Linked DNA regions of Calidifontibacter indicus. The protein of the gene in region 2 binds, or shares a complex with, the protein of the main gene of each other region. Links are inferred from orthologs where the notes say so. Each region holds a gene or a part of one and is shown on either strand. Other genes may lie near its edges. The genes, in order: DFJ65_RS16155 and DFJ65_RS09210.

Region 1 (8,236 bases), 1.5 Mb from region 2 along the record:
TGGGTGAAGCTCTCCTCGCCGTGCACCAACCGGCTGAAGTCGATGCCGGCCTCGGGGTCGATGATCGCGGCGCCTTCGGCCTGCTGGGCGATGATCACGGCGAAGGTTGGCGGCGCCACGACGTCGGCGTAACCGAGCGACCGCGCGTGGTCGACGTCGGTGTGCACGGGATCATTCGCGCCGACGGCTGCGGCGAACTCGGCGATCTTCGTGCGGGACACGGAATAGGTCGGGATGGCCGGGTAGGTGCGGCCTTCGACTTCGGGGTTGACCGGCATGGAGCCGACCCTATCCCCCGGTCACGACAATCGCCGTGAATGCCCGGGGACGCCGAAGGGCACCGGCCGTGGCCGGTGCCCTTCGCGTGCGGAGCTGATCAGGAGCCGGACGGCGCGGCGGTGCTCGTCGGTGCCTGCGAGGCCGGGGCTGCCGGAGCGCTCGTCGATGCAGGTGCGCTCGTGGAGGCCGGTGCGGACGAGGACGCCGGAGCCGAGCTGGACGAGGCCGGAGCCGACGACTTCGCGGCAGACGAGCTCGTGGAAGACGTGCCTTCGGACGCCGCAGCAGCCGTCTTCTTCGCGTCTTCGCATTCGGGAATCGGCGGCGTCGAAGTCACACTGATGGGCACAACCACAGGGTTGTGATCGGTGCTGTCGCTGCCGTCCTGCGTGTGGTCCCAGACCACGGTGAGCGTTGCCGTGAACACGTCGTTGGCACTGTTGCCGTTGTTCGTGGCGTTGAAGCCCACGTCGCGGCATTGGTTCGCCGGGATGAGCATCGGGAACTGGTTTGGGTTCGGGGCGTATGCAACGTTGGTGCCCGATAGCACGTAGGAAACGGTGTGGATCCAGATGTCGACCGGCGACGGGTTGCACACCGTGAAGTTGAAGACGTAACCCTTGAACCAGACGGGCTTGCAGCTGTTGCCCGGGATCTTGTTCGCGCTCTTGTAGGTGAACGTCGGAGGTACCTGGATCGAGCTGGCCAGCGCCGGCGCAGCGGACGCGAGGGCAACGGTCGGGACGCTCCACGCGGCGCCCTTGGCGAGCGTGCGTCGTGAGATCGAGCGATCCGGTGTACGAGTGTCAGCCATGTTGTTATCCCCTGAAAATTTCCCGAAGTGTCCGCGCTGTGGGTCAGGTTCACCGGCCGAAGCCGAGGGTCACCATCGCCGAGCAGTGCCAGCGTAGCCCCGAGTGGGCCCTCTAGCACAAGGGTTTGCACAAAGTCACATCCCCGCGCCGATACTACAGGTATCCAAATGAGGTCCCGCTACCCCCGTGTGGTCTCCCGCCAGCGGCCTCGAACACCCTGGGAGGTCTCGATCGCGGCGCTCGCCCTAGCGGGCTCGCACCTACTCGACCAGCGGGTTGTTGATGCACCCGTCGAAACGAAGCAGGTCGAGCACCCGCACTGCCGGAGTGGCACCCACCGGACCACAGCGCCAGGCTCACCGCGGCGGGACGCACGAAACCCCCGGCGCTCACTCCCCACCGGCACGAAGCAGGTCGAGCACCCGCACTGCCGGAGGTGGCACCCACCAGACCACAGCGCCAGGCTCACCGCGGCGGGACGCACGAAACCCCCGGCGCGAGCGCCGGGGGTTTCGACTGCGAAGGAGCCGCGAAGAGACTTATCGGGTCTCGCGGTGCGCGGTGTGCTTGCCGCAACGCGGGCAGAACTTGGCCATCTCCAACCGGTCGGGGTTGTTGCGGCGGTTCTTCTTGGTGATGTAGTTGCGCTCCTTGCAGTCCACGCACGCCAAGGTGATCTTGGGACGGATGTCTGCGCTCTTGCTAGCCACGGGGCAACCTGCTCTCGAAAACGAATGAATATGGGTACTGCTTGGGATTTGGTAGCGGGAGCGGGGCTCGATCCCGCGACCTCACGATTATGAGTCGTGCGCTCTAACCAGCTGAGCTACCCCGCCAGGGGGAACACATCTGCCTCGGAGTTCATTCCAAGGCCCTGACGTGGACCAGAGCCCCCAAACGGAATCGAACCGTTGACCTTCTCCTTACCATGGAGACGCTCTGCCGACTGAGCTATAGGGGCCTGCCTCCACCGACGTCCGGGGTGTTCCCGAACCGCTCGGTAGCGCAGCGAAGAGATTACCGGACGTCTGCTCGATTCACGAAATCGAGCCGTCGGCGCCCGCGCTGACGACGGTTCCGACGGCGTGGACGGTGCCCTCGCGGGCCGACCGGAGCACGAGGTTCCAGCCGGTGGCGGTCTCTCCGGCGACGAACTTGACCTTGCCCGGGATGAGCACCGGCTTCTTGAACTCGACGGAGAGGGTGTAGCGCTCGGGCAGGCGGTTCTCGACGGCGGCGAGCATCTTCGACTTGCTCCACATGCCGTGGACGATGGTGGTCGGGAAGCCGAGCGCCTTCGCGGTGAGCGGGTGCATGTGGATCGGGTTGACGTCGCCGGAGACGGCAGCGTACCGGCGTCCGAGGTCGGCGGTGAGCGCCCAGGTGACGCCGGGGCCGTCGGCCGGCTCGGGTTCGTCGGCCTTGAGCGGCACCTCGCCGGGCACTTTCTGGCCGCGGAACAGGTAGGTGGACACCTCGTCCATGACGACCTCGTCACCGACCTTGACGGTGGCGATGAAGTCGGCCTGCGCGCCGCGGAAGTGCGGGCGCAGGTTGTCGACCCGCACCTCGATGTCGAGCACCTCGAGGGCGTCGACGCGGCGGTGCTGGGTGATCGTGTTGGACAGGTGCACGCTGCCCATCAGCGGGTACGGGAACTCCTTGTCGGCCATCAGGCTGACCTGGAGCGGGAACACCAGCACGTGCAGGTAGGTGGACGGCACGAGGTGGGTCACCGGGAACCCGCACACCTGGTCGTAGGCGGCGAGCGCGCCCTGGTCGATGCGTACGCCGTGCTGGACGACGCGGACGTCGGGCAGCGTGCGGCCTTTGCGGACGAAGCCGGTGGCGGCGGCCTTGGCCAGGATCGGACCCAGCGTGGGCGTCGCCTTCAGTTCGATGGTTCTGGTCATCGTTGCTTCCTGTTCCTGCGTCTTGCCCGTGCGTCCCGTCGCCGGCGGTGGGCCGGCGACGGGACGGTCAGGAGTGACGGTATCTGTGAGACCGATCTGTTCGGACGGGTCGCTCAGGCGCCGAGCTGCGACTGGCCGCAGACGCGCAGCACCTGGCCGGTGACCGCGGCCGAGCTCGGCTCGGCGAAGAAGGCGATGGCCTCGCCCACGTCGACCGGCTGGCCGCCCTGCAGCAGCGAGTTGAGGCGCCGTCCGACCTCGCGGGTGCCCATCGGGATCTTCGCGGTCATCTCGGTCTCGATGAAGCCCGGCGCGACGGCGTTGACGGTGATCTTGCGGTCGGCGAGCTCCTGCGACAGCTGGCGCACCATGCCGATGACGCCGGCCTTGGACGCGGCGTAGTTGGACTGGCCGCGGTTGCCACCGATGCCGCTGATGGAGGCGACGGACACGATCCGGCCGCCGTCCTTCAGGCCACCCTTGACGGACGGGTCGAGCAGCACCTTGTTCATCCGGAACTGCGACTGCAGGTTGACGTCGAGCACCGAACCCCAGCGGGCCTCGTCGGTGTTGACGAACAGCTTGTCGCGGGTGATGCCGGCGTTGTGCACGATGATGTCGAGCTTGTCGGCGTGCTGGGCGACGGCCTTGGCGATGCGTTCGCCCGCGTCGGGCGAGGTGATGTCGAGCTGCAGGGCGGTCGCGCCGATGGAGTTGGCGACCTTGGCGAGGGAATCGCCGGCGGCCGGGATGTCGACGGCGATGACCTTCGCGCCGGCGCGGGCGAAGACCTTCGCGATCTCGGCACCGATGCCGCGGGCGGCGCCGGTGATGACGGCGACCTCGCCGGCGAGCGGCACGTGCACGTCCTCGACGGTCGGCACGTCGCCGGCGTCGATCGTCACCGGCTGACCCGACACGTAGGCCGAGCGCGCCGACAGGAAGAAGCGCAGCGGGCCGGCGAGCGCGTCGTCCGATGCCTGCTCACCGATGCGCAGCAGGTTGGCGGTGCCACCGGCGCGCATCTCCTTGCCGAGGCTGCGGGTGATGCCCTCGAGCGCCTGCTGGGTGGCGGCGGCCTCGACGTCGGTCTCCTGGGCCGGCACGGCGCTGAGCACGATGATGCGGCCGTTCTTGCCGAGCGACTTCATCGCGGGGCCGACGGTGGCGCGCAGCTGCTGCAGTTCGTCGATGGTGCGAGCCGCGGTGGCGTCGAAGACGATCGCCGACAGCTTGCTGTCGTAGGTCGAATCGGCCTGTGCCTCAACGACGCTCACACCCGAGTCGGCGAGCACCTTGCGCACGACCTCGAGCGCCGGGGCCTCGCCGACGCCGGCGATGGCGGCCGGACCTTCGAGGAGGTCTTGGCCGACCTTGTAGCGGCGCAGGACCGTCGGCTGCGGCAGGCCGACGGTGCCGGCGATCTTCTTGCCGAAGCCGCCGTTCACGAACTTGGTGTATCCGTCAGTCACTTGGATCCCTCCAGAATTGCGACGACGCCCTGGCCGCCGGCTGCACAGATAGAGATGAGGCCGCGGCTGCCTTCGCCCTTTTCGTGGAGCATCTTCGCCAGCAAGGCGACGATGCGGCCGCCGGTGGCCGCGAACGGGTGTCCGGCGGCCAGCGAGGAGCCGTTGACGTTGAGCTTGGCGCGGTCGATCGACCCGAGCGGGGTGTCGAGGCCGAGCTTGGTCTTGCAGAACTCCGCGTCTTCCATCGCGGCCAGGTGGCACAGCACGGTCGACGCGAACGCCTCGTGGATCTCGTAGTAGTCGAAGTCCTGCAGCGTGAGGTTGTTGCGCTCGAGCAGTCGGGCGATGGCGTACGGCGGGGCCATCAACAGCCCCTCGTTGCCGTGCACGTAGTCCACAGCCGCGGTCTCGGCGTCGACGAAACGGGCCAGCGGTGCGAGACCGTGGTCGTGCGCCCACTCCTGCGAGCCGAGCAGCACCGCGGAGGCGCCGTCGGTGAGCGGGGTCGAGTTGCCCGCCGTCATCGTGGCTCCCTCGCCCTTGCCGAAGACCGGCTTGAGGGTGGCGAGCTTCTCGACCGAGGAGTCGGGGCGCAGGTTCTGGTCCTTGGTGAGACCGAGATAGGGGGTGACGAGGTCGTCGAAGAAGCCGCGGTCGTAGGCGGCGGCGAGGTTGTGGTGCGAGGCGACCGCGAGCTCGTCCTGAGCCTCGCGGGTGATGCCCCACTCCTTGGCGGTGATCGCCATGTGCTCGCCCATCGACAGGCCGGTGCGCGGCTCGGAGTTCTTGGGCTGCTCGGGCGCGAGCTGGTTGGGGCGCACCTTCAGCAGGGCCTGCACGCGCTGCGCGGGGCTCTTGGCGTAGTTGGCCTTGAGCAGCGTCTTGCGCAGGTCGTCGTTGACGGCCAGCGGGGCGTCGGACGTCGTGTCGGTGCCACCGGCGATGCCGGAGTCGATCTGACCGAGCGCGATCTTGTTGGCCACCTGCACCACGGCCTGCAGGCCGGTGCCGCACGCCTGCTGCACGTCGTACGCGGGGGTGGTCGGGTCGAGGTGCGAGCCGAGCACGCACTCGCGAGTCAGGTTGAAGTCGCGGGCGTGCTTGATGACGGCACCCGCGGCGACCTCGCCGAGTCGCTCGCCATTGAGGCTGAAGCGGGCCACCAGACCGTCGATCACGGCGGTGAGCATGTCCTGGTTGGACGCCTTCAGGTACTTGCCGCCCGAGCGGGCGAACGGAATGCGGTTTCCGCCGATGACGTAGACGTCACGCGCGCTGGAACTCATGTGGGTCACTCCCGTGGTTCGATGATCGGACGGCGTCTGCGCCGTCGAAATTTACCGATACCCAGAGTAGCAGGTACGCAGAGTTTCAGATACTCTTGGCAGATCATGACTTCGGAGACCAACCGCCTCGACGGCCGCGACACCCGTTGGACGACCCACCGGGTGCAGCGGCGCCGACAACTCGTCGAAGCCGCGATCAAGGCCATCCGCAAACACGGCGCGACCGTCGGCATGGACGACATCGCGGCCACCGCGGGCACCTCCAAGACCGTGATCTACCGCCACCTCGGCGACCGGCTCGGGCTCTATCTCGCGGTCGTCGAGGCGGTCGACTCACTGATCCTCAGCGACTTCGACAAGGCGATCTCCTCCGGCATCGACCCCGACGACCCCGCCTCGCTGCGTGACGCCGACCCGCACGCGGTGCTGGTCGCGGTGATCGACAGCTACCTGCGACTGGTCGAGAACGACCCCGAGGTCTACCGGTTCGTCGTCCGCCGTCCGCTGGTCGACCTGCCCGCCGAGGCCGACCCGGTCGCCGGGCTGACCGACGCGATCGCCGGACGGCTGTCCGAACTGTTCACCGCGGCGCTCACGGCGGCCGGCCGCGACACCTCCCCCGCACGCACGTGGGGGCACGCGCTCGTCGGATACGTGCGCGAGGCCGCCGACCGCTGGCTCGCCGACCCCGACCGTCCGCCCCGTGCGCAGGTCGTGCAACACCTCGCCGAGTTCGCGTCCGTCGGGCTCACCGGCGTGCTGCGTCCGGTCGACGGAGCCGAAGCCGCCACTACTTCCGACCTCTCCCCTCGAAACCGATGACCTCGAGTCACTCGACGAACGGAGTCCCACCGATGAATGACCCCATCGCCACCGGCCTGCGCGACGCCCTTGACGGCCACTACCGCGAGATCCGCGAGGAGTTCCGCGGCCAGGCCGACCCGGCCCTGCTGCTGGGCGACCCGGGCGCCTCCACCCAGGAGCAGCGCGAGCGCGTCACCGACCAACTCGGCAAGATCGCGGCGCTCGGCCACGGACGCGTCGGCTTCCCGGCGGCCTACGGCGGCACCCACGACTACGGCGCGTCGTGCGCACTGTTCGAGATGCAGGGCTACGGCGACCTGTCGCTGCTGGTCAAGGGCGGCGTGCAGTTCGGGCTCTTCGGCGGCGCCGTGGCCCGGCTCGGCTCGGCCCGCCACCACGACAAGGTGCTCAGCGGCATCATGAACGCCGAGATCCTCGGGTCGTTCGCGATGACCGAGATCGGCCACGGCTCCAACGTGCAGCGCCTGGAGACCACGATCACCTTCGACCCGGCCACCGACGAACTCGTCGTCGACTCCCCCACCCCGAGCGCCGCGAAGACCTACATCGGCAACGCCGCCAAGGACGCGCGGATGGCCGTCGTCTTCGGTCAACTGCGCACCCCGGCCGGCGACTCGTTCGCCGAGTACGGCGTGCACGCCGTCCTGATGGATGTGCGCGACGGCGAGGGCAACCCGATCAAGGGCGTCACCATCGGCGACAACGGCGTCAAGGGCGGCCTGCCCGGCGTCGACAACGGCACCTTCAGCTTCGATCAGGTGCGCATCCCGCGCGAGGCGCTGCTCAACAAGTTCGCCGACCTCGACTCCGACGGCACCTACCACTCCGACATCGCCAACGAGAACGCACGCTTCTTCACCATGCTCGGCACCCTCGTCCGCGGACGTGTGTGTGTGGGCGGCGGCGCGGCGAGCGCCGGCAAGAAGGGGCTGGCCATCGCGCTGCGCTACGGGGCGCGGCGCCGGCAGTTCGAGGCGCCCGGCGCCGAGCAGGAGATCGTCGTGCTCGACTACCTGGCCCACCAGCGCAAGCTGTTCCCGCTGCTGGCGAAGTCGTACGCGCTGACCTTCGCCCAGAACTCCGTCACCGAGACGCTGCAGGAGCTCCACGGCACCCCGCTGCCCGACGGTCAGGAGCACCCGAAGGAAGCGATCCGCGAGCTCGAGACCCGGGTGGCCGGGCTCAAGGCGGTCAGCACCTGGCACGCCATCGAGGCACTGCAGACCGCGCGCGAGGCCTGCGGCGGCGCCGGCTTCATCGCCGAGAATCAGCTCACCCAGGCCCGTGCCGACGTCGATGTGTTCGCCACCTTCGAGGGCGACAACACGGTGCTGCTGCAGCTGGTCGCCAAGGGTCTGCTCACCGAGTACAAGGAGATGTTCGGCGACCTCGCGATGGCCGACCTCGCCGGACTCGTCACCAAGCAGGTCGCCGAGGGTCTGGTCGAGCGCACCGCCGGCCGTGCCGGGCTGCAGCGTCTGCGCGACATCGCCCGCGGCCGCGACCACGAGTCGGCGATGGACGACCACGGCTGGCAGCTGTCGATGTTCGAGCAGCGCGCCGACCACGCACTGGAGACCGTCGGCAAGCGGCTGCGCAAGGCCACCAAGGACAACGGGTTCGAGCTGTTCAACGACGCTCAGGAC
Region 2 (8,325 bases):
GCAGTGGCCCCCGATCCGCTCCCTGCCTGCGCTGGTGCGCGCGGTGGGTGGTTCCCAGCTGCTCGACTTCGCCCGGTTCGCGCTGTTGCCGGTGGAACAGCTGAGCCGGGAGCGGTTCGGTGGGTCGGCGGCACGGAACCTGTTGTCCGGCAACGCGATGCACGCCGACATCCCACCCGATGCACCCGGCAGCGGGATCTACGGCTGGATCATGACGATGCTCGCCCAGGACGTCGGTTTCCCTTCGCCCCGCGGCGGCACCGGCGGCCTGGCGCAGGCTCTGGCCGCCCGCGCGCAGGCGTCCGGGGTGCAGATCCGCACCGGCGATCGGGTGACCCGGATCGAGACTTCCGGGGACCGCGTGCAGGGCGTGCAGACCGCTTCCGGTGAGGCTCTGCGAGCACGCGTCGTGATCGCCGACACCAGCGCGCCGATGTTGTACGGGGAACTGCTCGACGACGTCCCGGCCGGCATCCGGGCCCGGATGGACCGCTTCACCTGGGACCTGCCGACGGTCAAACTCAACCTCGGGTTGTCCGCACCAATGCCCTGGACGGCGGCGGCTGCCCGAGGCACCGGCGTGGTCCATGTCGGCGGCGACCACCGCGAGCTCGTCACCTGGAGTGCCGAGCTGAGTGCCGGGCGGATCCCGCATCACCCGTTCGCCCTGATCGGGCAGATGACGACCATCGACCCCAGCCGATCCCCCGCGGGGACCGAGGCGCTGTGGCTGTACACCCACCTGCCCCGCGGCCTCGAGGACGAGGACGCCGCGGCCGAACTGATCGGGCGGTCTGAGCAGATGCTCGATCGGTTCGCTCCCGGCTGGCGTGACCTGGTGGTCGAGCGCTGGGACCAGACCCCCCGAAGCCTCGCGCAGGCCGACGCCAACCTCGGGCGGGGCGCGGTCGGCGGCGGCACCATGCAGCTGTTCCAGCAGGCGATGTGGCGCCCGGTGACCGGTCTGGGCGGCCCACGCACCTACGTCCGCGGCCTCTATCTGGGCAGCGCCGCGATCCACCCGGGCGGCGGCGTGCACGGCGGTGCCGGGCACATGGCGGCCCACGCGGCGCTGCGCGACCGGGGTGTGGTCGGCCGCGGTGCAGGCCTGGTCGGTCGACGACTCCGCCGCATCATCGACAACACCACGCCGCGCTTCTGACGCCGGCACCAATCACACGGAGGAACTCCATGGACACGTTGCAGGTTCGACACACCACCAGCGCCTCGCCCGAAGCGGTGTGGGACGTGCTCGCGGACGGCTGGCGGTACCCCTGCTGGGTGGTGGGCGCGTCCAGGATGCGGGCGGTCGAGCGGGGCTTCCCCGCCGCGGGCACCAAGTTGCATCACAGCGTCGGTTCCTGGCCGCTGCTGCTGGACGACGACACCGAGGTGCTCGAGTCGCAGCCCGCTCGGCTGCTGCGTATCCGGGCGAAGACGCGCCCGTTCGGTACCGCGGTGGTCACCCTGACGCTGGAACCAGCCGCGGACGGCGGCACCACGATCACGATGGCCGAGGACGCGGACAGCGGGCCGATCAAGGCCGTACCCATGGTCGCCCGGCAGGCCGCAATCACCCCACGCAACCGCGAGTCCATGCTCCGTCTGGCCCTGCTCGCCGAACGCGCCGACCAACCCTGACCGGATTTTCTGAAGTTCGCGGTCGGCTCCGGGCGGCGAATGCAGTGGCCCCGCCCACCGACGCGGTCGGGGCCACTGCGTTCCGGCTGATCAGTCCCGGCGATCCTTGTCGCGGAACACCTGGATCAGGTCTTGCTGCCCTGGTTCATGAGGCACCGGCCACCGCGACCGGCTCGGAGGTGAACCAGAGCGGCGTCGGCGGTCGATACACCTTCATGGGCGACATCAACCCGTTCCCCGGGTTCCGGGCACCCGCAACGGGCTGCTGACGCAGGGTGACCCACCCGTACCCGCGGCGTTCCTGCGGGTACGTGAGCAGGCACCAAGCGGCGCCCGACGGATTCATTCCGTCGGGCGCCGTCTCGTCGATCGGGATCCGATCAGGTCAGTAGGTCTCCCCCGCCTCGGCCTTGGCCACCAGCGAGGCCGGCGGGTTGAACTGCGGGCCGTAGCGATCGGCAAGTTCACGAGCGCGGGCGACGAAGCCGGCAAGACCGCCCTCGTACCCGTTCATGTACTGCACGACGCCGCCGGTCCAGCCGGGGAACCCGATACCGAAGATCGAACCGATGTTGGCGTCCTCGACCGAACGCAGCACGCCCTCGTCGAAGCACTTCACCGTCTCGAGCGCTTCGGCGAACAGCATGCGCTCCTTCATGTCCTCGAACGGGAGTTCCTTGTCGCCAGCGAACTTCTCGACCAGGCCCTTCCACAGGCCGGTGCGCTTGCCGTCGGCGTAGTCGTAGAAGCCGGCGCCGCCGAGCTTGCCCTTGCGGCCCTGCTCGATCACCGAGTCAACGATGGCGTAGGCGGGGTGCTCGTAGTAGGAGTCCCCCTTGCCGTCGGCCACGAGACCGTCGCGGGTCTCCTTCTGGATCTTGCTCATCAGCGTCAGGTTGAGCTCGTCGGCGAGCTGCAGCGGCGCGGCCGGGTAGCCCGCCTGCAGACCGGCCTGCTCGACCGACTGCGGGTGCACCCCCTCGCCGACCATCGCGATGGCCTCGTTCAGGAAGGTTCCGATGACGCGGCTGGTGAAGAACCCGCGGCTGTCGTTGACCACGATCGGGGTCTTGCGGATCTGCTGCGCGATGTCGAACGCCTTCGCCAGCGTCTCGTCGCTGGTCTTGTCGCCGGCGATGATCTCCAGCAGCGGCATCTTGTCGACCGGGGAGAAGAAGTGCAGACCGATGAAGTTCTCCGGCTTCTGCACGCCGTCGGCGAGGCCAGTGATCGGCAGGGTCGAGGTGTTCGAGCCGAGCACGGCGTCGGCGTTGACGACCTCCTCGATCTCCCGAAAGACCTTGTGCTTCAGCTCGACGCTCTCGAAGACGGCCTCGATCACGAGGTCGCACCCGGCGAGGTCGCCGGCGTCGGCGGTCGGCGTGATGCGCGCGAGCACCTCGTCCGCCTGCTCCTGGCTCGACTTGCCGCGCGCGACAGCCTTGTCGAAAAGGCTTGCCGAGTAACCCTTTCCGCGCTCGGCCGCCTCCAGCGAGACGTCCTTGAGCACGACCTCCATGCCGCCGCGGGCACAGACGTACGCGATGCCGGCGCCCATCATTCCGGCCCCCAGCACACCCACCTTCTTCGCGGTGTACTTCGGCTGGTCGGCGGGCCGACTGCCGCCCCGGTTGATGTGTTCGAGGTCGAAGAAGAACGCCTTGATCATGTTCTTCGAGACCGGTCCGGTGACCAGCTCGGTCAGGTAGCGCGACTCGATCACGAGCGCGGTGTCGAAGTCGACCTGCGCGCCCTCGACCGCGGCAGCGAGGATCGCCCGCGGCGCCGGGTAGTTCGCACCCTTGAGCTGCTTGCGCAGGTTCGCCGGGAAAGCCGGCAGGTTGGCCGCGAACGCGGGGTTCGTCGGCGTGCCGCCCGGAATCTTGTATCCCTTGACGTCCCAGGGCTGCTGGGCCTCGGGGTTGGCGGCGATCCATGCCTTCGCCGCCGGCACCAACTCCTCGACGCTGCCCACGACCTCGTCGACCAGTCCGAGCTCGAGGGCGTCCTTGGCGGCATAGCGGGTGCCCTGGAGCAGCACCTTCAGCAGCGCGTCGGCGATGCCGAGCATGCGGACGGTGCGCACGACCCCGCCACCGCCGGGCAACAGACCGAGGGTCACCTCGGGCAGCCCGACCTGGGCGCCCTTGACGTCGGCGATGACGCGGTGGTGGGTGGCAAGAGCGATCTCCAGGCCGCCGCCCATCGCGGCACCGTTGATCGCCGCCACGACGGGCTTGCCGAGGGTCTCGAGGGCACGCATCTGCGCCTTGACCTCGCCGATCCCTTCGAAGAACTCCTGCGCCTGCTCCTTGCGGGTGGCCATCAGGTCGTGGAGGTCGCCACCGGCGAAGAAGGTCTTCTTCGCCGAGGTGATGACGACGCCGGTGATGTCGTCCTTCTCGGCGACCAACCGGTCGACGGCGGTGCGCATCGAGGCGATGTAGTCGGCGTTCATCGTGTTGGCCGACTGGTTCGGGTCGTCCATGGTGAGGACGACGACGCCGTCGCCGTCCTTCTGGTAACGAATCGTGTTCGAGTTGCTCATCAGTTCGATTTCCTTGGTTCGCAGCCTGTTTCGCGCGTTCAGACGCGCTCGATGAGAGTGGCGACACCCATACCGCCGCCGATGCAGAGGGTGACGACCGCACGCTTCTGGTCACGCCGCTCGAGCTCGTCGACCATCGTGCCGAGGATCATCGCGCCGGTCGCACCCAGTGGGTGCCCCATCGCGATCGCGCCGCCGTTGACGTTGAGCTTCTCGTCCGGGATGCCGATGTCGCGCTGGTACTTCAGCACGACCGACGCGAAGGCTTCGTTGATCTCGAACAGGTCGACGTCGTCGGCGGTGATGCCGGCGGTGTCGAACAGCTTGCGGGTGGCCGGCGTCGGACCGGTGAGCATGATCGTCGGGTCGGCGCCGCTGGTGGCGGTGGCCACGATGCGGGCGCGCGGAGTGAGCCCGAGCTCCTGACCGATCTGCTCCGAACCGACGAGCACGAGCGCGGCCCCGTCGACGATGCCGGAGGAGTTACCGCCGGTGTGGACGTGGTTGATCCGCTCGACCGCGTGGTACTTCTGCAGCGCGACGGCGTCGAACCCGCCAGCCTCACCCATCCCGGCGAACGCCGGCTTCAGCGACCCGAGGCTCTCGACGGTGGAATCGGGACGCATGTGCTCGTCGTGGTCGAGCACGACCAGCCCGTTGCGGTCGACCACCGGCACGACCGAGCGGGAGAAGTAGCCGTTCGCCCAGGCCTTCGCCGCCAACTGCTGAGAACGCACGGCATAGGCATCGACGTCCTCCCGGCTGAAGCCCTCGATCGTGGCGATCAGGTCGGCCCCGATGCCCTGCGGCACGAAATAGGAGTCGTAATTCGTCGCCGGGTCGTTCGCCCAGGCGCCGCCGTCCGACCCGATCGGCACACGCGACATCGACTCGACCCCACCGGCGATCACCAGGTGGTCCCAGCCGGAGAGCACCTTCTGGGCCGCGGTGTTGACCGCCTCGAGGCCCGATGCGCAGAACCGGTTCAGCTGGACGCCACCGACCGTGTCGGGCAGGCCGGCCGCGATCGCCGCGGTGCGCGCGATGACCGAGCCCTGGTCGCCCACCGGCGAGACGACGCCGAGCACGACGTCGTCGATGCGCGCGGGGTCGAGCGAAGGGTTACGGCGACGCAGTTCGTCGATGAGGCCGACGACGAGGTCGATCGGCTTGGTGCCGTGCAGGGAACCCCCGCGGTTGCGACCGCGCGGGGTGCGGATCGCGTCGTACACGAATGCTTCGGTGCTCATCGAGAGCGGTCCTTTCGGAGCAGGTCGAACGCCGCCGTTCCGGGGCGTGATCCGAGTATCGGCGGGCTGTTGACAGAGTGTCAACAGTGCGTCCACGATGGCGACCGACACGCCCGCAACGGATGCACGAGGCCACCATGACCGACGCCCAGGTCCGGTTCGAGATCACCGGACACACAGCGCTCATCACGCTCGACCGACCCGATGCGCGCAATGCGTACACCAACCAGATGGCGAACGAACTCGCCGCGGCACTGGTCGCCGCGAACCGGGACGACGCCGTCCGCGTGATCGTGCTGACGGGTGCAGGCAGCGACTTCTGCGTCGGCGCCGACCTCAGCGCCCTCGGCGGCGGCCGGATCACGGACGCAACCGAAGAACTCGAGCCGGCCTCCCGCGTCACCCGGCCGATGTACGAATCGGACAAACCCGTCATCGCCGCCGTGCGCGGAGCCGCCGTCGGGGTCGGGTCGACGATGATCCTTCCCGCCGACTTCCGGATCGCGGCCGACGACAGCCGCTTCGGGTTCGTCTTCGGCCGGCGCGGCCTCTTCCCCGAGGGCGGCTCGGTCTGGTTCCTCCCCCGCCTGGTCGGCATGGGCCGCGCCACCGACTGGATGGTCAGCGGACGACTGATCCCTGCCGCGGAGGCACTCGCGGCAGGGCTCGTCACCGAGTTGCGCCCGGCGGACGAAGTGCTCGAACGGGCGCTCGAACTCGCCGAGGAACTCGCCACCGTCACAGCTCCGGTGTCCGTTGCCGTCATCCGCAAGGGGCTGCACCGGATCAGTGCTCTCCCCTCCCCCGATGCGGCGTTCGATCTCGACTCGCGGCTCATCGCCTCCTGCGGGTCGAGCGCCGACACCGCCGAGGGCGTCACCTCCTTCCTGGAGCGGCGCGCCCCGCAGTTCCCCGGCCGGGTCGCGGACGACCTGCCGGACTTCCTTCCGTGGTGACCGGGACGGCGGGTCGGCACCGCCGGCTCGAGGCCGACGCGCGCCGCGAGGAGATCCTCGGCTGCGCCGTGCGGCTGTTCGGTGAGCGCCCGTATTCGCAGGTGTCGACGATCGAGCTCGCCGACGCGGCCGGGGTCACCCGTGGTCTGATCCACCACTATTTCGGCACCAAACGCGACCTCTACCTCGAGGTCGTGCGGGCGATGGTGTTGGTGCCGAACATCGACGACGCCGACGTGCCGCAGGACCGCCCGGTGCGGGAGCGCGTCGAGCACAGCGTCGACTGGTTCCTGGACACCGTCGCGCGCCACGGGCGCACCTACATCGCCGTCACCGGGCCCGAGGGCATTGCGGGCGACTCGGAGGTGGAACGGATCCTGGCCACCGCCGACGACATCGCCGCCCGGAAGATCCTGCAGATGGTGGGCCTCGGCACCGACAGCACGGAGCACTCACCCGAGCGCGCCGCGTTGCGGGCCTACTGCCTCATGGCGAAGGGCGCCGTCCGCGAGTGGCTGCGGTCGGACACGCTCACCCGCGCCCAGGCGCACCTGCTGCTCACGGAGTCGCTGATCGCGATCGTCGGCGACGTGTTGCCGGCGGTCACCGGCGACCACAGCGGCACCGAGGGGCATACCGTTCAACCATGACACGCCGTGTCCTCAGCATGGACGACCTGCCCGCACCCGAGCCCTACCGGCTGCTCACCGCGTTGGTTGTGCCTCGCCCGATCGCGTGGGTTTCCACCCTGGACGCGCAAGGCCGCGCCAACCTCGCGCCGCACTCGTTCTTCACCGTCGCCTCCGGGGCGCCGCCGATCGTCCAGTTCACCTCGGTCGGGCGCAAGGACTCGCTGCGCAACATCGAGGCCACGGGTGAGTTCGTGGTGAATCTCGCCTCCCGCGCGCTGCTGGAACCGATGAACGCCACGTCGGCGACCGCGCCGCCGGAGGTCGACGAGTTCGAGCTGGCCGGACTCGAGAAGGAACGGTCGACCAAGGTGGCACCGTGGCGGGTGGCCGCCTCGCCTGCGGCGCTGGAGTGCGAACTGCACCAGGTGGTTCCCGTGGGCGACTCGTTCGTGGTGATGGGCCGGGTCGTCGTGGCGGCCGTCGACGAGTCGGTGCTCGACGACGACGGCCGACCCATGGAATGGCTGCTCGACCCGCTCGCCAGGCTCTCCGGATCGCGCTACGTCACCTACGGCCGGACGGTGAACCTCCCCCGCCCGAAGTAGCCGGCCACTCGGATCCGACAACCGGGTCGGTTTCTCGGCCACACCCGGTGCGCGGCAACAGGATCAGCGCGTGGCGACGACGTCCTTGGCCGCCTGCAGTACGGCCGGGGTGGAATCGAGGCGCCAGTCACGTTCCTTGTCGGCGTGGAAGAAGGCGACGTGGGTGACCGCCGGGAACTGCCGGGGCAGGCTGTCCCGCAGTCCGGTGAGCCACTGCGCCTTGGAGCCGCCGGTCACCGGCTGTCCGGAGACTCGCGGGTGCGCGGTGTCGGCCGAACCGACCTCGCAGATCCAGACCGGTTTGTCGCCGGCCGCCTGCTGCAACCGTGCGTACTGCGGGGCGAAGATGTCGGCGAAGCTCGCCCAGCGGTGCCGTGCATCGCCTGCGGCGGTGCCCCAATTGTAACCGTCGAGACCGACCGCATCGACGACGTCGGCGCCGGGGTAGATGGAGCGGACGTCGGTCGACGCGGCGTACACGTCGGTCGTCGGGTTGAAGATCCAGGTGGCCTTCACACCGTGAGCCCGCATCAGGGTGACGACGTGCCGCCAAGCCTGCTTGAACTCCGCAGGCGTGCCACCACGTGGCTGCTTCCCGTCGACGGTCGGCTGGAAGGCCTGCCAGTCGGCGTTCATCTCGGCCCAAGGTCGGATGGCTAACGCGCCGTCGTAGTTCTTGAGCCGCGCGGCCTG

The links.
Region 1: the proteins of DFJ65_RS09210 (region 2) and DFJ65_RS16155 are in contact, whole or in part, in a solved structure (PDB 8BNU), measured with the Escherichia coli proteins. The link is inferred for Calidifontibacter indicus from one-to-one orthologs.

Annotation. Positions count from the first base shown.
Region 1 is NZ_QTUA01000001.1:3,398,325-3,406,560, forward strand. The notes cover bases 3,621-6,505. They hold DFJ65_RS16155 (acetyl-CoA C-acetyltransferase), read right to left. Parts: upstream 5,766-6,505; coding sequence 4,476-5,765; downstream 3,621-4,475. Other genes in these bases: DFJ65_RS16150 (3-oxoacyl-ACP reductase), read right to left, coding at 3,621-4,479; DFJ65_RS16160 (TetR/AcrR family transcriptional regulator), read left to right, coding at 5,871-6,505. Also shown: DFJ65_RS16120 (FAS1-like dehydratase domain-containing protein), read right to left, coding at 1-278; DFJ65_RS16125 (hypothetical protein), read right to left, coding at 377-1,093; rpmG (50S ribosomal protein L33), read right to left, coding at 1,634-1,804; DFJ65_RS16145 (MaoC/PaaZ C-terminal domain-containing protein), read right to left, coding at 2,132-3,007; more of DFJ65_RS16150, read right to left, coding at 3,121-3,620; more of DFJ65_RS16160, read left to right, coding at 6,506-6,587; DFJ65_RS16165 (acyl-CoA dehydrogenase family protein), read left to right, coding at 6,620-8,236.
Region 2 is NZ_QTUA01000001.1:1,925,565-1,933,889, reverse strand. Bases 1,609-4,582 are described here. They hold DFJ65_RS09210 (3-hydroxyacyl-CoA dehydrogenase NAD-binding domain-containing protein), read right to left. Parts: upstream 4,190-4,582; coding sequence 2,027-4,189; downstream 1,609-2,026. Other genes in these bases: DFJ65_RS09205 (acetyl-CoA C-acetyltransferase), read right to left, coding at 4,228-4,582; DFJ65_RS09220 (SRPBCC family protein), read left to right, coding at 1,609-1,641. In the rest of the region: DFJ65_RS09225 (phytoene desaturase family protein), read left to right, coding at 1-1,162; more of DFJ65_RS09220, read left to right, coding at 1,192-1,608; more of DFJ65_RS09205, read right to left, coding at 4,583-5,439; DFJ65_RS09200 (enoyl-CoA hydratase-related protein), read left to right, coding at 5,577-6,395; DFJ65_RS09195 (TetR/AcrR family transcriptional regulator), read left to right, coding at 6,392-7,045; DFJ65_RS09190 (flavin reductase family protein), read left to right, coding at 7,042-7,632; DFJ65_RS09185 (glycoside hydrolase family 26 protein), read right to left, coding at 7,696-8,325. UniProt on the Escherichia coli protein: Catalyzes the formation of a hydroxyacyl-CoA by addition of water on enoyl-CoA. Also exhibits 3-hydroxyacyl-CoA epimerase and 3-hydroxyacyl-CoA dehydrogenase activities.